4 regions of the Bradyrhizobium sp. 17 genome follow, and region 3 is predicted to be linked to each of the others. Evidence: predicted binding sites of a transcription regulator. Region 3 holds the regulator's gene; each other region holds the start of a gene.
What was found. The regulator PhoB, encoded in region 3, activates phosphate uptake and scavenging genes when phosphate is short. The targets are predictions, from matches to a motif close to TGTCATNNANCTGTCAT.
Positions count from the first base shown of each region.

Region 1: the regulator PhoB is predicted to act here: its motif matches at 1,169-1,185, upstream of IVB13_RS30420 (UDP-2,3-diacylglucosamine diphosphatase).
Region 2: the regulator PhoB is predicted to act here: its motif matches at 1,161-1,177, upstream of IVB13_RS37745 (DUF47 domain-containing protein).
Region 4: the regulator PhoB is predicted to act here: its motif matches at 2,240-2,256, upstream of phnF (phosphonate metabolism transcriptional regulator PhnF).

Region 1 is NZ_JADPJQ010000124.1:70,379-74,213, forward strand. It holds gene IVB13_RS30410 (Lrp/AsnC family transcriptional regulator) at 1-72, opposite strand, end outside; gene thiD (bifunctional hydroxymethylpyrimidine kinase/phosphomethylpyrimidine kinase) at 202-1,002, shown strand; gene IVB13_RS30420 (UDP-2,3-diacylglucosamine diphosphatase) at 1,209-2,021, shown strand; gene IVB13_RS30425 (glycosyltransferase family 1 protein) at 2,035-3,078, shown strand; gene IVB13_RS30430 (threonine/serine dehydratase) at 3,142-3,835, shown strand, end outside.
Region 2 is NZ_JADPJQ010000130.1:316,195-320,029, forward strand. It holds gene IVB13_RS37735 (branched-chain amino acid ABC transporter permease) at 1-93, shown strand, start outside; gene IVB13_RS37740 (branched-chain amino acid ABC transporter permease) at 95-1,063, shown strand; gene IVB13_RS37745 (DUF47 domain-containing protein) at 1,222-1,866, shown strand; gene IVB13_RS37750 (inorganic phosphate transporter) at 1,882-2,889, shown strand; gene sugE (quaternary ammonium compound efflux SMR transporter SugE) at 2,882-3,196, opposite strand; gene IVB13_RS37760 (peptide chain release factor 3) at 3,360-3,835, shown strand, end outside.
Region 3 is NZ_JADPJQ010000113.1:172,844-176,678, reverse strand. It holds gene pstA (phosphate ABC transporter permease PstA) at 1-542, shown strand, start outside; gene pstB (phosphate ABC transporter ATP-binding protein PstB) at 539-1,360, shown strand; gene phoU (phosphate signaling complex protein PhoU) at 1,371-2,087, shown strand; gene phoB (phosphate regulon transcriptional regulator PhoB) at 2,110-2,817, shown strand; gene IVB13_RS23490 (GcrA family cell cycle regulator) at 3,056-3,568, opposite strand.
Region 4 is NZ_JADPJQ010000117.1:69,653-73,487, forward strand. It holds gene phnE (phosphonate ABC transporter, permease protein PhnE) at 1-465, shown strand, start outside; gene phnE (phosphonate ABC transporter, permease protein PhnE) at 462-1,310, shown strand; gene phnF (phosphonate metabolism transcriptional regulator PhnF) at 1,475-2,206, opposite strand; gene phnG (phosphonate C-P lyase system protein PhnG) at 2,325-2,789, shown strand; gene phnH (phosphonate C-P lyase system protein PhnH) at 2,794-3,402, shown strand; gene IVB13_RS25325 (carbon-phosphorus lyase complex subunit PhnI) at 3,405-3,835, shown strand, end outside.

The sequences.
Region 1 (3,835 bases), on a different contig from region 3:
TTCGGCAAGCGCATTGGCGACCACATAGGATTGGCCGAGCTTGCATTTGATCTGGACGAAAAAGGGAACCATCGCGGTCACTCCGAAAGCATATCTGACGGCTAATAGGCCAAACCCGGCCGGATTTAGCAAGCGAACTTGCTGGGCTGGGAGAGGCGCGCTAGGACGGGCCATGGCTTCGAAAACGCTGAAGAGCGCCCCATGACGACACCCGTAGCGCTGACCATTGCCGGCTCCGATTCGAGCGGAGGCGCCGGCATCCAGGCCGACCTGAAGACCTTTGCCGCGCTCGGCGTTTTTGGCGCTTCCGCCATCACGGCGCTGACGGCGCAGAACACCCGCGGCGTCACCGGCATTCACGCCGTGCCCGCCGAATTCGTCACCGCGCAGATCGACGCGGTGTTTTCCGATCTCGAGGTCGGCGCGGTCAAGATCGGCATGGTGGCGCAAGCCGCCAGCATCGATGCGATCGCGGCCGCGCTGTCGCGCTGGGCGCCCGGGCATATCGTGCTCGATCCCGTGATGGTGGCGACGTCGGGCGATCGCCTGCTCGCGTCCGATGCCGTCGATGCCCTGCGCATCAAGCTGATGCCGCTGGCCTCGGTGATCACACCCAATCTGCCCGAGGCCGCGGCTCTGCTCGACGAGCCGGTCGCGGCCAGCGAGGCCGAGATCGAAAGCCAGGGGCGCCGGCTGCTGGCGCTCGGCAGTCGTGCGGTCCTGATCAAGGGCGGCCACGGCGAGGGCGCCGAGAGTATCGATTATCTCGTCGATGCCAGCACCACGATCGCGCTCGCCGCGCCGCGCGTTGCCACAAGCAACACCCATGGCACCGGCTGCTCGCTGTCCTCGGCGGTCGCCGCAGGGCTCGCCAGAGGCGAAGATCTCGAGCGCGCCGTGCGCAACGCCAAGACCTGGATCAGCGCGGCGATCGCCGCCGCCGACCGCTTCAGCGTCGGCCACGGACACGGCCCGATCCATCATTTCCATAAATTTTACTGAACGCCGGTCGCGAGCGCGCCACCGCTAGTCCCTCCCGCCATGCAGCTCCGGGTTCTTGCGGAGGCTGCCGCGACGCCATGTCGCCTGATTGTCGCATGCGACTGATATTCGCAGGGTGGGCGAGGCAAGCGCGATTCGTATCTGAGGGTGCCTCAAAGGTTCGATTGGTCATCCCCCTGTCACGGGACATTGTTACAGGCTGGCGCATGGGAAGTTACGATGTGAGTGACGAGAGCCCGGAGCGGCGCTTTCGCACGTTGTTCATCTCCGACGTTCATCTCGGAGCCCGCGGTTCTCAAGCCGATCTTCTGCTCGATTTCCTGCGTTTCCATGATGCCGACACGATCTATCTCGTCGGCGATATCGTCGACGGCTGGGCGCTGAAATCGAGCTGGCATTGGCCGCAATCGCATAACGACCTCGTCCAGAAGCTTTTGCGCAAGGCGCGCAAGGGCGCCAAGGTCATCTACATCCCCGGCAATCACGACGAGTTCCTGCGCAACTATTACGGCACGCATTTCGGCGGCATCGACGTGGTCGAGAACACCGTCCACACCGGCGCGGACGGCAAGCGGTATCTCGTCATCCATGGCGACATCTTCGACCTCGTGGTGCAGAACGCACGCTGGCTCGCCCATCTCGGCGACAAGGCCTACGATTTCGCGATTCAGCTCAATCGCTTCGTCAACTTCTTCCGGCGCATGTTCAAGGTGCCGTATTGGTCGCTGTCGCAATGGGCCAAGCAGAAGGTCAAGAACGCCGTCAACTATATTGGCGCGTTCGAGCAGGCGCTCGCCGCCGAGGCGCGACGCCACGATGCCGACGGGGTGATCTGCGGCCACATCCATTACGCGGTGATCCGCGACGAGGGCGGCATCCGCTACATGAATTGCGGCGACTGGGTCGAGAGCTGTACGGCGCTGGTCGAGCACGACGACGGCCATTTCGAGATCATCACCTGGGCGGACCAGGCCGAGAAGCCGGCACAGGTCCCGCAGGTCGCAGCCAGAGCTGCATGACAAAGGCAGCCTGATGCGCATCCTGGTCGCGACCGACGCCTGGCACCCGCAAGTCAACGGTGTGGTTCGGACGCTGACCAAACTTGCCGACGCCGCCAAAAGTCTCGACGTCGAATTCTCGTTCCTGACGCCACAATCGTTCCGCACCTTTGCGATGCCGAGCTATCGGGACGTGCGGGTGGCCATGCCGCGCCCGGGCAGAATCGCGAAGCTGATCGAAGAGGCGCGCCCGGACAGCATCCACATCGCGACGGAGGGGCCGATCGGCCTGATGGTCCGCCGCTATTGCCGGCAGCGCAAGCTGCCCTTCACGACCAGCTTCCACACCCGCTTTCCCGAATATGTCCGCGCCCGCGTGCCGGTGCCGGGCTCGCTGATCTGGCGGGCGCTGCGCCGATTCCATAGCCCCAGCCGCGCCGTGATGGCGGCGACGCCGGCGCTCGCCAGTGAGCTGACCGAGCGCGGCTTCGACAATGTCGTGCTGTGGCCGCGCGGCGTCGACCCCCATCTGTTCCATCCCCGCGCGATTGATCTCTGCCTGCCGGCGCCGGTGTTCCTCTCGGTCGGCCGCGTTGCCGTGGAGAAGAATCTCGAGGCGTTCCTCGACCTCGAGCTGCCCGGCACCAAGGTGATCGTCGGTGACGGCCCGGCGCGTGTCGCGCTGGAGGAGGCCTATCCGGACGCGATCTTCCTCGGCGAAAAGCACGGCGAGGAGCTGGCGGACATCTACGCGGCCGCCGACGTCTTCGTATTTCCGAGCAAGACCGACACGTTCGGCCTGGTCCTGCTCGAAGCGCTGGCGAGCGGCCTGCCGGTCGCGGCTTTCCCGGTGAAGGGCCCCCGCGACGTGATCGGCGATGCGCCGGTTGGCGCGCTCGATCACGATCTGCGCAGCGCCTGCTTTGCCGCGCTCGACATCTCCCGGCAGGACTGCGTGGAATTCGCCGCCAACTACACCTGGGAGGCCTCGGCCCGGGCTTTTATCGACAGCATTTTGGCCGTCGGCGCGGTAATGCCCGGCCGAAACGGGGCAGAGCCGGCGCGATTCGTCGCCTGAGAGCCCAAAGCCTCGCGCGGAGATGCCTTGCCCGCGCCTCATCCGGCGCGATAACATTCAGGCATGACAGAACAGCTTCTCCCGATCGGCCCTGCCGATATCGACGCCGCAGCACGCGTGATCGCACCCTTCGCCGTCCGCACCCCGCTGTTGTCCTTTCCCGTGCTCAACGAGCGTGTCGGTGCAAAGGTCTATCTCAAGCCGGAGATGCTCCAGCGCACCGGGTCGTTCAAGTTTCGCGGTGCCTTCAACAAGGTCGCCTCGATCCCGCAGGACAAGCGCGCCGGCGGCGTGGTTGCGTTCTCCTCCGGCAACCACGCCCAGGGCGTGGCGGCGGCGGCAAAGATCCTCGACATGCAGGCGACCATCGTGATGCCCGCGGATGCGCCGTTGTCAAAGCGCGAGCGTACCAAATCCTACGGTGCCGAGGTCGTGCTGTACGACCGCGACCGTGACGACCGCGAGGCGATCTCGCGCGGCATCGCCGAGAAGCGCGGCGCGACGCTGGTCAGGCCCTATGACGATCCCTTCGTGATCGCGGGCCAAGGCACCGCCGGCCGCGAGATCGCCGAGGACATGGCGGCGCTCGGCCTCAGCCCGGACATCGTGGTCGCCCCGGCCTCCGGCGGCGGCCTGATCGCCGGCGTTGCAACGGCTGTGAAGGCGCGTTTTCCGCTGGCCGAGATCGTGGTGGCCGAGCCCGACGCGTTCGACGATCACGGCCTTTCGCTGACCGCGGGCCATCGCGAGCCGCACG
Region 2 (3,835 bases), on a different contig from region 3:
TTCTACCCCGAGGCCTCCAACACCGTCGTGTTCGTGCTGATGGTGCTGGTGCTCTTGGTGAAGCCAACGGGATTGACGGGAAGGGCGGCCTGATATGACAGCCTTGACGGACGACACGCTGCCGGTAACCCCGCGCGCGATCCGCGACGAGATGATCGTGTTCGTGGTGATGGCGCTGCTGCTGGCTTCGGTGCCATTCACGGGGGTCTACCCGTTCTTCGTGATGCAGGCGCTGTGCTTCGCGCTGCTCGCCTGCGCCTTCAACCTGCTGATCGGCTACGGCGGTTTACTGTCCTTCGGCCATGCGATGTTCCTGGGCACGGCCGGCTATTGCAGCGCGCATGCGCTGAAAGTATGGGCGCTGCCGCCGGAACTCGGCATCCTCGTCGGGGTCGCCGGTGCCTTCGTGCTCTCGCTCATCACGGGCTATATCTCGATCCGCCGCCAGGGCATCTATTTCTCGATGATCACGCTGGCGCTGTCGCAGCTCTTGTACTTCATCTACCTCCAGGCGCCGTTCACCCATGGCGAAGACGGTATCCAGGGCATTCCGCAGGGACGCATGTTCGGCGTCTTCGATCTGACCAAGCCCACCGTGCTCTACTACGTGGTGCTGGTCGGTTTCCTCGCCGGCTTCCTGCTGATCTTCCGCATCATCAACTCGCCGTTCGGCGAAGTCCTCAAGGCGATCCGCGAGAACGAGCCGCGCGCGATCTCGCTGGGTTACCGCACCGATCAGTACAAGTTCCTGGCTTTCGTCCTGTCGGGCACGCTGGCCGGCTTTGCCGGTGCGCTGAAAGTCTTCGTGGCGCAGAATGCCTCGCTCACCGACGTGCACTGGTCGATGTCGGGCGAAGTCGTGCTGATGACGCTGGTCGGCGGACTCGGAACCGTCTTCGGTCCCGTGGTCGGTGCCTTCGTGATCATCGCCATGCAGCAATATCTGGCGGGGTTCGGCCAATGGGTGACCGTGATCCAGGGCTCGATCTTCGTGATCTGCGTGCTCACCTTCCGCCGTGGCGTCATCGGCGAAATCGCGCATTACTTCCGGCGGTCGCTGTAAGTCGTTGATATAATAGAAGATGTGTTGACGCGCGAAAGCGGTGGATGATCCGGCTCCACGGGCGTGAGGTGGCACGCGCGTGGATCGAAAATAGTCTATGACAGTTTCATGACGGCCCGCTTGGGCCAGGCCATCATCCAACCGGTAGTCTCTCTCCCATGATGCGATTGTTTCGCGCTTTCCTGCCGAAGGAAGAACGGTTCTTCGACCTGTTCGACCGCCACGCCCAGACCGTGATCCAGGGCTCGATCGCGCTCCAGAGCATGCTCAACGGGGGCGAGGAGACGCCGGTCTATTGCCAGCGCGTCAACCAGTTCGAGAACGATGCCGACAACATCACCCGTGAGGTGCTGACCGCGGTGCGCCGCACCTTCATCACCCCGTTCGACCGCGGCGACATCAAGAACCTGATCACCTCGATGGACGACGCCATCGACCAGATGCAGCAGACCGCAAAGGCCGTGATGCTGTTCGAGGTCCGCAGCTTCGAGCCGCCGATGCGGGAGATCGGCGGGCTTCTGATCGAATGCGCCAATCTGGTCGGCCGCGCGCTGCCGCTGATGCAGAAGATCGGTCAGAACGTGGCCATGCTGACCGCGATCACGGAAGAGCTTGGCAAGCTGGAAGGCCGCGTCGACGATCTCCATGATATCGGGCTGAAGGAACTGTTCCTCAAGCATCGCGGCGGCAACGCGATGGATTTCATCGTCGGCGCAGAGATCTACGACCATCTCGAGAAAGTCGCCGACCGCTTCGACGACGTCGCGAACGAGATCAACAGCATCGTCATCGAGCAAGTTTAGGGCAGGGGCCACGCCGTGGATGTTGCGTTGGGTCTTCCCGTCCTTGTCGGATTGATCGCCGTCGCGCTGCTGTTCGACTTCCTGAACGGCCTGCACGACGCCGCCAATTCGATCGCGACCATCGTCTCGACCCGCGTGCTGCGGCCGCAATACGCGGTGTTCTGGGCCGCGTTCTTCAACTTCGTCGCCTTCATGGTGTTCGGGCTGCACGTTGCCCAGACTATCGGCACCGGCATCATCGATCCCGCGATCGTGGATGCTCAGGTGATCTTCGCCGCGCTGGTCGGCGCCATCGTCTGGAACCTGGTGACATGGGCGCTCGGCATCCCATCGTCCTCGTCTCATGCATTGATCGGCGGCTTGTTTGGTGCCGGCGTGGCCAAAGCCGGCCTTTCAGCGGCGGTCTGGAGCGGGTTGTCCAAGACGGTGATCGCCATCGTGCTGTCTCCGCTGGTCGGCTTCCTGCTCGCGATGGTGCTGGTCGCGATCGTCTCCTGGGCCTCGGTGCGCTCCACGCCCTTTGCCGTGGATCGCGCCTTCCGCATCCTGCAATTCGCCTCCGCCTCGCTCTATTCGCTCGGCCATGGTGGTAACGACGCTCAGAAGACCATGGGCATCATCGCCGTGCTGCTCTATTCGCAGGGCCAGCTCGGCGGCGAATTCTTCGTACCCTTCTGGGTGGTGCTCTCGTGCCAGGCCGCGATGGCGATGGGGACGCTGATGGGCGGCTGGCGCATCGTCCGCACCATGGGCCTGCGCATCACCAGGCTGACCCCGATGCAGGGCTTTTGCGCCGAGACCGGCGGTGCCGCGACCCTGTTCATGGCGACCTTTCTCGGTGTTCCGGTCTCGACCACCCACACCATCACCGGCGCCATCGTCGGCGTCGGCGCGGCCCGCCGCCTCTCGGCGGTGCGCTGGAACGTCGCCAGCTCGATCGTCTATGCCTGGGTGATCACGATGCCGGCCTCGGCCATCGTCGCCGCGCTGAGCTGGTGGGCGGTCAAGATCTTCGTCAGGTAACCAGCTTCAGTCCGACAATGCCGGCGACGATCAGCCCGATGCTGGCGAGGCGGAACGCGGTGGCCGGCTCGCCGAACAGGACGATGCCGAGCGTCGCGGTGCCGACCGCACCGATGCCGGTCCAGACCGCATAAGCGGTTCCAATCGGCAGCGATTTGAGAGCGAGCCCGAGCAGGATGATGCTGCCGGCCATGGCGCCGAGCGTGAGGATTGACGGAACGAGCCTGGTGAACCCCTCGGTATATTTGAGGCCGATGGCCCAGGAGATCTCCAGCAGACCGGCGACGAACAGGATGCTCCAGGCCATGACGACCCTCCATTCAAGGCAGGGTCGTCCCCGCGACTGGTGTGCTGATAGCAAGGGAAGGCCGTCCCTCCCAACCCAAGCCCGATATGGGGCTGGCCGGAAGCCTCCGCAATCACCAGATCAGGCTTGATCAGGCTCATTTTCCCTGCCAAACGCTGCCGCAATGTCCGACATCGCCACCACAGCCGAATCGACGGCCCGTTCCTCGCTTGCCGCTGAAGTGTCGCGGCGGCGTACCTTTGCGATCATCTCGCATCCGGACGCCGGCAAGACCACGCTGACCGAAAAGCTGCTGCTGTTCGGTGGCGCCATCAATCTGGCCGGCCAGGTCAAGGCCAAGGGCGAGCGGCGCAACACGCGTTCGGACTGGATGAAGATCGAGCGCGAGCGCGGCATCTCGGTCGTGACCTCGGTCATGACCTTCGAGTTCGAGGGCCTCGTGTTCAACCTGCTGGACACGCCGGGCCACGAGGACTTTTCGGAAGACACCTATCGCACGCTCACGGCGGTCGATTCCGCCGTCATGGTGATCGACGCCGCCAAGGGCATCGAGGCGCGCACCCGAAAGCTGTTCGAGGTGTGTCGTCTTCGGGATATCCCGATCATCACCTTCATCAACAAGATGGACCGCGAGAGCCG
Region 3 (3,835 bases):
TGACCTCGGTGATCCGCTTCATCAACGACATCCTGCTCTCGGCGCCCTCGATCATCATCGGCCTGTTCATCTACGGCGCCGTGGTGGTGCCGATGCGCGGCTTCTCGGCGATCGCAGGCTCGCTCGCCCTCGCGGTCATCGTGATCCCGGTGGTGCTGCGCACGACCGAGGACATGCTGCTGCTGGTGCCGAACGCGTTGCGCGAGGCGGCCTCGGCGCTCGGCCTGCCGCGTTCGCTGGTGATCAAGCGGATCGCTTATCGTGCTGCCCGATCGGGTCTCATCACCGGCGTGCTGCTCGCGACCGCTCGCGTCGCCGGTGAAACCGCGCCGCTGCTGTTCACCGCGCTATCGAACCAGTTCTTCAGCCTCGGCCTGAACAAGACGATGGCGAACCTGCCTGTGACCATCAACAACTTCGTGCAGAGCCCCTATGCCTATTGGAAGCAGTTGGCCTGGAGCGGGGCGCTGCTCATCACCCTGACCGTTCTTGCCCTTAATATTTTCGCGCGCATCCTTGGCGCCGAGAGGACCGCAAAATGAGTGATCTTTCCGTGTCGATGAGCGCGTCCGGTGGACTGCCGCACGCGGCGGTGCTGCCCGAGGCGCCCCCCAAGGTGACCGTGCGTAACCTGGACTTCTATTACGGCGAGCACCATGCGCTGAAGAACATCAACCTGACGCTCGGCGCCAACCGCGTTACGGCGTTCATCGGTCCGTCGGGCTGCGGCAAGTCGACCCTGCTGCGCATCTTCAACCGGATGTACGACCTCTATCCCGGCCAGCGCGCCACCGGTCAGCTCATGCTCGATCAGACCAACATTCTCGACCCCAGGCTGGACCTCAATTTGCTGCGCGCCCGCGTCGGCATGGTGTTCCAGAAGCCGACGCCGTTCCCGATGACGATCTACGAGAACATCGCGTTCGGCATCCGTCTCTATGAGAAGATCTCGAAGTCCGAGATGGACGGCCGCGTCGAGAAGGCGCTGCGCGGCGGCGCGCTGTGGAACGAGGTCAAGGACAAGCTCAACGCCTCCGGCCTGTCGCTCTCCGGCGGCCAGCAGCAGCGCCTCTGCATCGCCCGCACCGTCGCGGTGCGGCCCGAGGTGATCCTGTTCGACGAACCCTGTTCGGCGCTCGACCCGATCTCGACCGCCAAGGTCGAGGAGCTGATCCAGGAGCTGTCCGAGGATTACACGATCGCTATCGTCACCCACAACATGCAACAGGCGGCGCGCGTCTCCGACAAGACCGCCTTCATGTATCTCGGCGAGCTGATAGAGTTCGACGACACCAGCAAGATCTTCACGTCGCCGTCAGATCGGCGCACGCAGGATTACATCACCGGCCGGTTCGGCTAGGAGACGCGACATGGGTTCTGAACATACCGCAAAGGCTTTCGACACCGACCTCCAGGAACTCACTCGCCTGGTCGCCGAGATGGGCGGCATCGCCGAGCGCATGATCGTCGAGTCCGTCGACGCGCTGATCCGCCGCGACGTCCCGCTCGGCCAGCGCGTCGTCGCCATCGACACCGAGCTCGACGCGCTGCAGAAGCGCATCGAGGAGCGTGCGGTGCTCACCATCGCCCGCCGCCAGCCGATGGCGGTCGATCTGCGCGAGATCGTCGGCGCCATGCGCGTCGCGACCGATCTCGAGCGCATCGGCGACCTCGCCAAGAACATGGGCAAGCGCGTCGCGGCGCTGGAGACGGACTTCCATCCGCTCAAGCTGTTCCGCGGCCTCGAGCACATGACCGACCTCGTGCAGCAGCAGGTCAAGTCGGTGCTGGACGCCTATGCCGCGCATGATTTGCCGGCGGCGATGGCGGTGTGGAAGGGCGACGAGGAAGTCGACGCCATCTGCACCTCGCTGTTCCGCGAACTCCTCACCTACATGATGGAGGATCCGCGCAATATCTCGTTCTGCATCCATCTGATGTTCTGCGCCAAGAACATCGAGCGGATCGGCGACCACGCCACCAATATCGCCGAGACCGTGTTCTACATGATCGAGGGCCAGGCGATCACCGACAAGCGGCCGAAGGGCGACATGACGACCTTTGCCAACACGGTACCGAACACCTGAAGACTTAAGGAGCGACGACCCGATGGGCGCACGCATTATGGTGGTTGAGGACGAGGAAGCCCTGACCGAGCTTCTCCGCTACAACCTCGAAGGCGACGGCTATGACGTCGAGACGGTGATGCGCGGCGACGACGCCGACACCCGCCTCAAGGAGCACATCCCCGATCTGATCGTGCTCGACTGGATGCTGCCGGGCCTGTCAGGCATCGAATTGTGCCGGCGGCTTCGCACCCGTCCCGAGACCAAGCAGCTCCCGATCATCATGCTCACCGCGCGCGGCGAGGAGAGCGAGCGGGTGCGGGGTCTTGCGACCGGCGCCGACGATTACATCGTCAAGCCGTTCTCGGTGCCGGAGCTGCTGGCGCGCGTGAAAGGCCTGCTGCGGCGCGCGAGCCCGGAGCGCCTCGCCACCGTCCTTGCTTTTGGCGACATCGAGCTCGACCGTGACAAGCGCCGCGTGGCGCGCTCGGGCCGGCCGATCGATCTCGGTCCGACCGAATATCGCCTGCTGGAGTTCTTCCTGGAGCATCCGGGACGGGTGTTCTCGCGCGAGCAGCTGCTCGACAGCGTCTGGGGCCGCGACATCTATATCGACGAGCGCACCGTCGACGTGCATATCGGCCGCCTGCGCAAGCTGCTCAATCTCGGCCGCGAGCAGGACCCGATCCGCACCGTCCGCGGCGCCGGCTACGCGCTGGATGATCGCTTCGCGAAGGCGGAGCAGGTGTAGGGTTGCAGGCTTGTTTGTTGGCGAGCTGTCCCTGCATTCTCAGCCGTCGTCCCGGACAAGCGAGCGAAGCGAGCGCTGATCCGGGACCCATAACCACCGAACGTGGTTTGGCGAAGACTCGGAGTGACCCCTTCCGCACGATTATTGCGTGCTCGGAGTATGGGTCCCGGCCCCCCGTGCGCAATTGCGCACTAGGCCGGGACGACACTGAAATTGTTGAACTGTCTTCGCGTGACGACTAACGGGGACCCGGCTTTACCGGTGCGCGGCGCCGATCCGACGCGGGCTGGTACGCAACGCGCGAGTGCTGGGCGCAATAGGGCAGTCCGGACAGCGCCCTTCCACCGCAGAAGAAGAAGTCCGGGCTCGAGGGATCGCCGACCGGCCAGTGGCAGGTCGCCTCGTTCAATTCCAGCAGCGACAGCCGCTGGCTCATCGGCACCACGTTGTCGTAGGTGACCGGATCCGGCTCAGCCTCGACCTCGAAGGCCTGCGCCAGCGCGGTGTTGCCGCGCGAGATCGGGCGGCTCACCCGCATCATGTGCTGCGCGGGGCGCGCCTTGCGCGGCCGCGGCGCTGCCGATGATGGGCTCTTGGCGCGGCCCGAAAGGCCGAGCCTGTGCACTTTGCCGATCACGGCATTGCGGGTCACATTGCCGAGCTCCGCCGCGATCTGGCTGGCCGAAAGTCCGGCCTCCCAGAGCTTTTTCAGCTGCTCGACGCGATCATCGGACCAGGTCAAAACCGTCATTGCACCCTTTCCCTCGCTGCGCGCCAGCCATCCTGGGGCCTCGCAGCGAATGCCTAAGCCTTCAAAAACCCGTGCCGCCAGAATCCCTTAAGGCTCGCCGGGCGCGTCTTGAACGCCCGAACGTTTACGCCGGTACATAAGGACTTAAAGATCAGAACCACTGCACGAGATGTCGTATCTGACAATCCAAACGCTACAATATGGCGTGACTCCCGCGCAAGAGTCCGCCGACTCGCTTCCACATGTTCCGTGGCCAAATCCCGCAAA
Region 4 (3,835 bases), on a different contig from region 3:
GAATTCGCCCGCACGGTCCCCGGCATCGTGTTTGCCCTGATCTTCGTGATCGCCTTCGGGCTGGGGCCGATGGCGGGCGTGCTGGCGATCGCGATTCACTCCACCGGCGCGCTTGGAAAGCTGTTCTCGGAGATCGTCGAGAACGCCGACATGAAACCGGTCGAAGGCGTCCGCTCGACCGGCGCGAGCTGGCTGTCCTGCATGCGCTTCGCCATCCTGCCGCAGGTCACGGCGGGCTATGCCAGCTACGCGCTGCTGCGTTTCGAGATCAACGTCCGCGAGGCCTCCGTGATGGGCTTCGTCGGTGCCGGCGGCATCGGCCAGGAGCTCGTCGTCGCCATCCGCAAGTTCTACTACTCGGACGTCAGCGCCATCCTGCTCACCATCATCGTCACGGTTTTCATTATCGACATCAGCACCGGCTGGCTGCGCGGCCGCCTGTTCGGCAAGGAGGCGCGGACGTGACGGGGCCGCAGGACATTGACACATCAGCGCTTCGCGCGCGCTACCCTGATGTGTTCGACCGGCCGGCTTCGGCGCGGCTCCCGATGCCGGCGATGATCGTCGCGGCGCTCGCGGTTCTGATTTATGGCCTCATCGATCTCGACTTCTCGCCGTCGCGGTTGTTCGCGGGGCTCAGCCAGCTCGGTTGGATCAGCCTGATGATGATCCCGCCGGATCCCGGCTCGTCGCTGCCGGTCTATCTGAAGGCGCTGGGCGAGACGCTGTCGATTGCGCTGCTCGGCACGACGCTGGCCGCGGTCTTCGCGCTGCCGGTCAGTCTTCTTGCCGCGCGCAATGTGGTGCCGTCGAGGATTTTGCGGTTTCCGGTGCGGCGCTTCCTGGATTCAATCCGCGGAGTCGACACGCTGATCTGGGCGCTGGTGTGGATCAACGTGGTCGGGCTCGGCCCGTTTGCCGGCGTGCTCGCTATTGCCGTGTCGGATTTCGGCGCGTTTGGAAAACTGTTCTCGGAGGCGATCGAGGGCGCCGACCAGAAGCAGGTCGAGGGCATCCGCGCCTCCGGCGGTAGCGCGCTGCACGAGATTCGCTTCGGCCTGCTGCCGCAGGTCCTGCCCGTGATTGCCGGGCAGGTGCTCTATTTCATCGAGTCGAATACGCGCTCGGCCACCATCATCGGCATCGTCGGCGCCGGCGGCATCGGCCTCCAGCTCGCCGAGCAGATCCGCGTGCTGGAATGGCAGAAGGTGTCGTTCCTGATCCTGATGATCCTGGTCGCAGTCGCCGCGATCGATTTCGTTTCGGGCAAATTGCGTTTTGCGATTATCGGGCGGCGGGCGGTGGCGTAACCTTCTTCCTTCTCCCCTTGTGGGAGAAGGTGGCGCGAAGCGCCGGATGAGGGGTCTGCATCCTCAATTCAGATCAGTGCGCGGAGGCAACCCCTCACCCGTCTCGCCGCTAGCGCGGCGAGCCACCCTCTCCCGCAAGGGGAGAGGGGCAGAGGGCAGCCAGTTCACCCGTTCTCCACCAGAAATTCCACCCGCTCCGCCGCAAAGCGCGAATGCTTGGTGACCAGCGGCTTGCCGTCGAGATCGTGATCGGTGGCGTCGACCACCAGGATCGGCCGTCCCAGCGCCAGATCGAGCCGTGCGGCGTCGGTTGCGTCGACGATACCGGCGGTGATCCGGGTCGCGCCGCGGCGATAGTCCCGGACGCCGTAATGCTCGAGCAATTTCGTCATCGAGCGGGTCGCGGCAAAGACGTCGCCCGCAGCGGGGAATAGCTGTGCCGATAGCCACGTCGTGGAGACACAGATCGGCGTGCGGTCGGCGAGGCGCATCGCCTCGATCCGGACCAGCGGTGCGCCGGTCTTGAGGCCAAGCTCCCGCGCGAGTTCGCGGGTCGCAACGTCAGCGGACGCCTCGATCAGCCGGCCATGCGGTTCGCGGCCGTCCGCGCCGACGATCTCGGAGAAACGGGTCCGCGAGCGCAGTGGATAAGCGAGCTTCTGCGCCTCGACATAGGTTCCGCTGCCGCGTTCTGCCCGCACGATGCCGCGCTCGGCAAGCGCGGCCAGCGCGCGTCGCACGGTGTGGCGGTTGACGCGATAGGTTTCGGCGATCTCCACCTCGCCCGGCAGCTTGTCGCCCGCCGCAAAGCGGCCGTCGGCGATGCCGCGCTCGATGCCGTCGGCAACGAGGCGCCACAACGCGACGCCGGAGGAGGCTGTGTCCTGCATGCTCATGTGGCCGGGAAGCTACTCCAGAAATCACGCCTTTGTCACGAAACAGTCATGGCGCTCCCGTATCAAGTTGTCTAGTATCATAGACAACTTGGATTCGGCAAGTTCTGCAGAGAAGTCGGTGGATGCGGTGACCCAGCACAATAATCAGCAAGCCCAGCGCAAGGCCGCAATGTCCGTGCTGGCGCACGCGGAGGCGGGCGAGATCGCCGCTCGCCTCCACGCTCTCGCTTTGCCGGCGCATCAGGATCTGCGCGCGCCGGAAAACGGCCTCGTCATGCTGCGCGGCCGGGTCGGCGGCGATGGTGCGCCGTTCAACCTCGGTGAAGCCACGGTGTCGCGCGCCGCGGTGCGGCTTGCGAGCGGCGAGGTCGGTTTCGGCTACACGCTCGGCCGCGACGGCGAGAAGGCGCGGCTGATCGCGCTGTGCGATGCCCTGGTGCAGTCCAGCGATTTCGGCGCCGCGGTGGAGCGGGACATTATCGCGCCGTTGCGTGAGCAGCTGATGGTCAGGCGCAAGCAGGTGGCGGCCCAGACCGCCGCGACGAAGGTTGATTTCTACACCATGGTGCGCGGTGAGGGGTGAGATCATGACCACGATTGCGGAACTGCCGCCGGGGTTCGCCGATAAGGTCTTGTCGGCGCAATCGACCTTTCGCTCGGTCATGGACGCGATGGCGCGGCCGGGATCGGTGCAGCGCATCGTGCCGACATCAGGAGCGCCTCGTGTGATGATGCGCGGGACGGCCGCGATCGCGCTGACGCTGTTCGATCACGACACGCCGCTCTGGCTCGATGCGCGCATGCATGAGACTTCCGACGTCGTGAAATGGCTGAAATTCCATACTGGTGCGCCGGTGGTGCAGGATTCTTCCATCGCCAGCTTCGCGCTGATCAGCGACGGCGGGGCGCTGCCTTCGCTGGAGCGCTTCGCGCTCGGCACCAGCGAATATCCGGATCGGTCGACCACGTTGATCCTGCAGGTCGAGAGTCTCGATTCGGGACGCAGCTTCGAGCTGCGCGGGCCCGGCATCGACGGCGTCGCCACGCTCCAGGCGTCGATCAAGCCGTTCGACGTGTTCGAGCGACTTCGTATTAACGAGGCGCTGTTTCCGCGCGGTATCGATGTGGTGCTGGTCGCCGATGACGCCATGGTTGCGATCCCGCGCACCACGCGTATCGTGAGCAGGGGAAGCTAAGCATGTATGTCGCAGTCAAAGGCGGCGAACGCGCCATCGAGAACGCCCATCGCCTGCTCGCCAGTGCGCGGCGTGGCGACCAAAGCGTTCCGGAAATCTCGCTCGACCAGATCTCCGAGCAGCTTGGTCTCGCCGTGGACCGCGTCATGAGCGAAGGCTCGCTCTATGACCGCGAGCTCGCGGCGCTCGCCATCAAGCAGGCGCGCGGCGATCTGATCGAGGCGATCTTCCTGGTCCGCGCCTTCCGCGCGACGCTGCCCCGCTTCGGCGCCAGCGAGCCGGTCGAGACCGGCGCGATGCGGATACGGCGGCGGGTGTCCTCGACCTTCAAGGACATTCCCGGCGGCCAGATCCTCGGCCCGACCTTCGACTATACCCACCGCCTGCTCGATCCCTCGCTCGCCGAGGGCTTTGTGCCGGAGACACCGGCGAC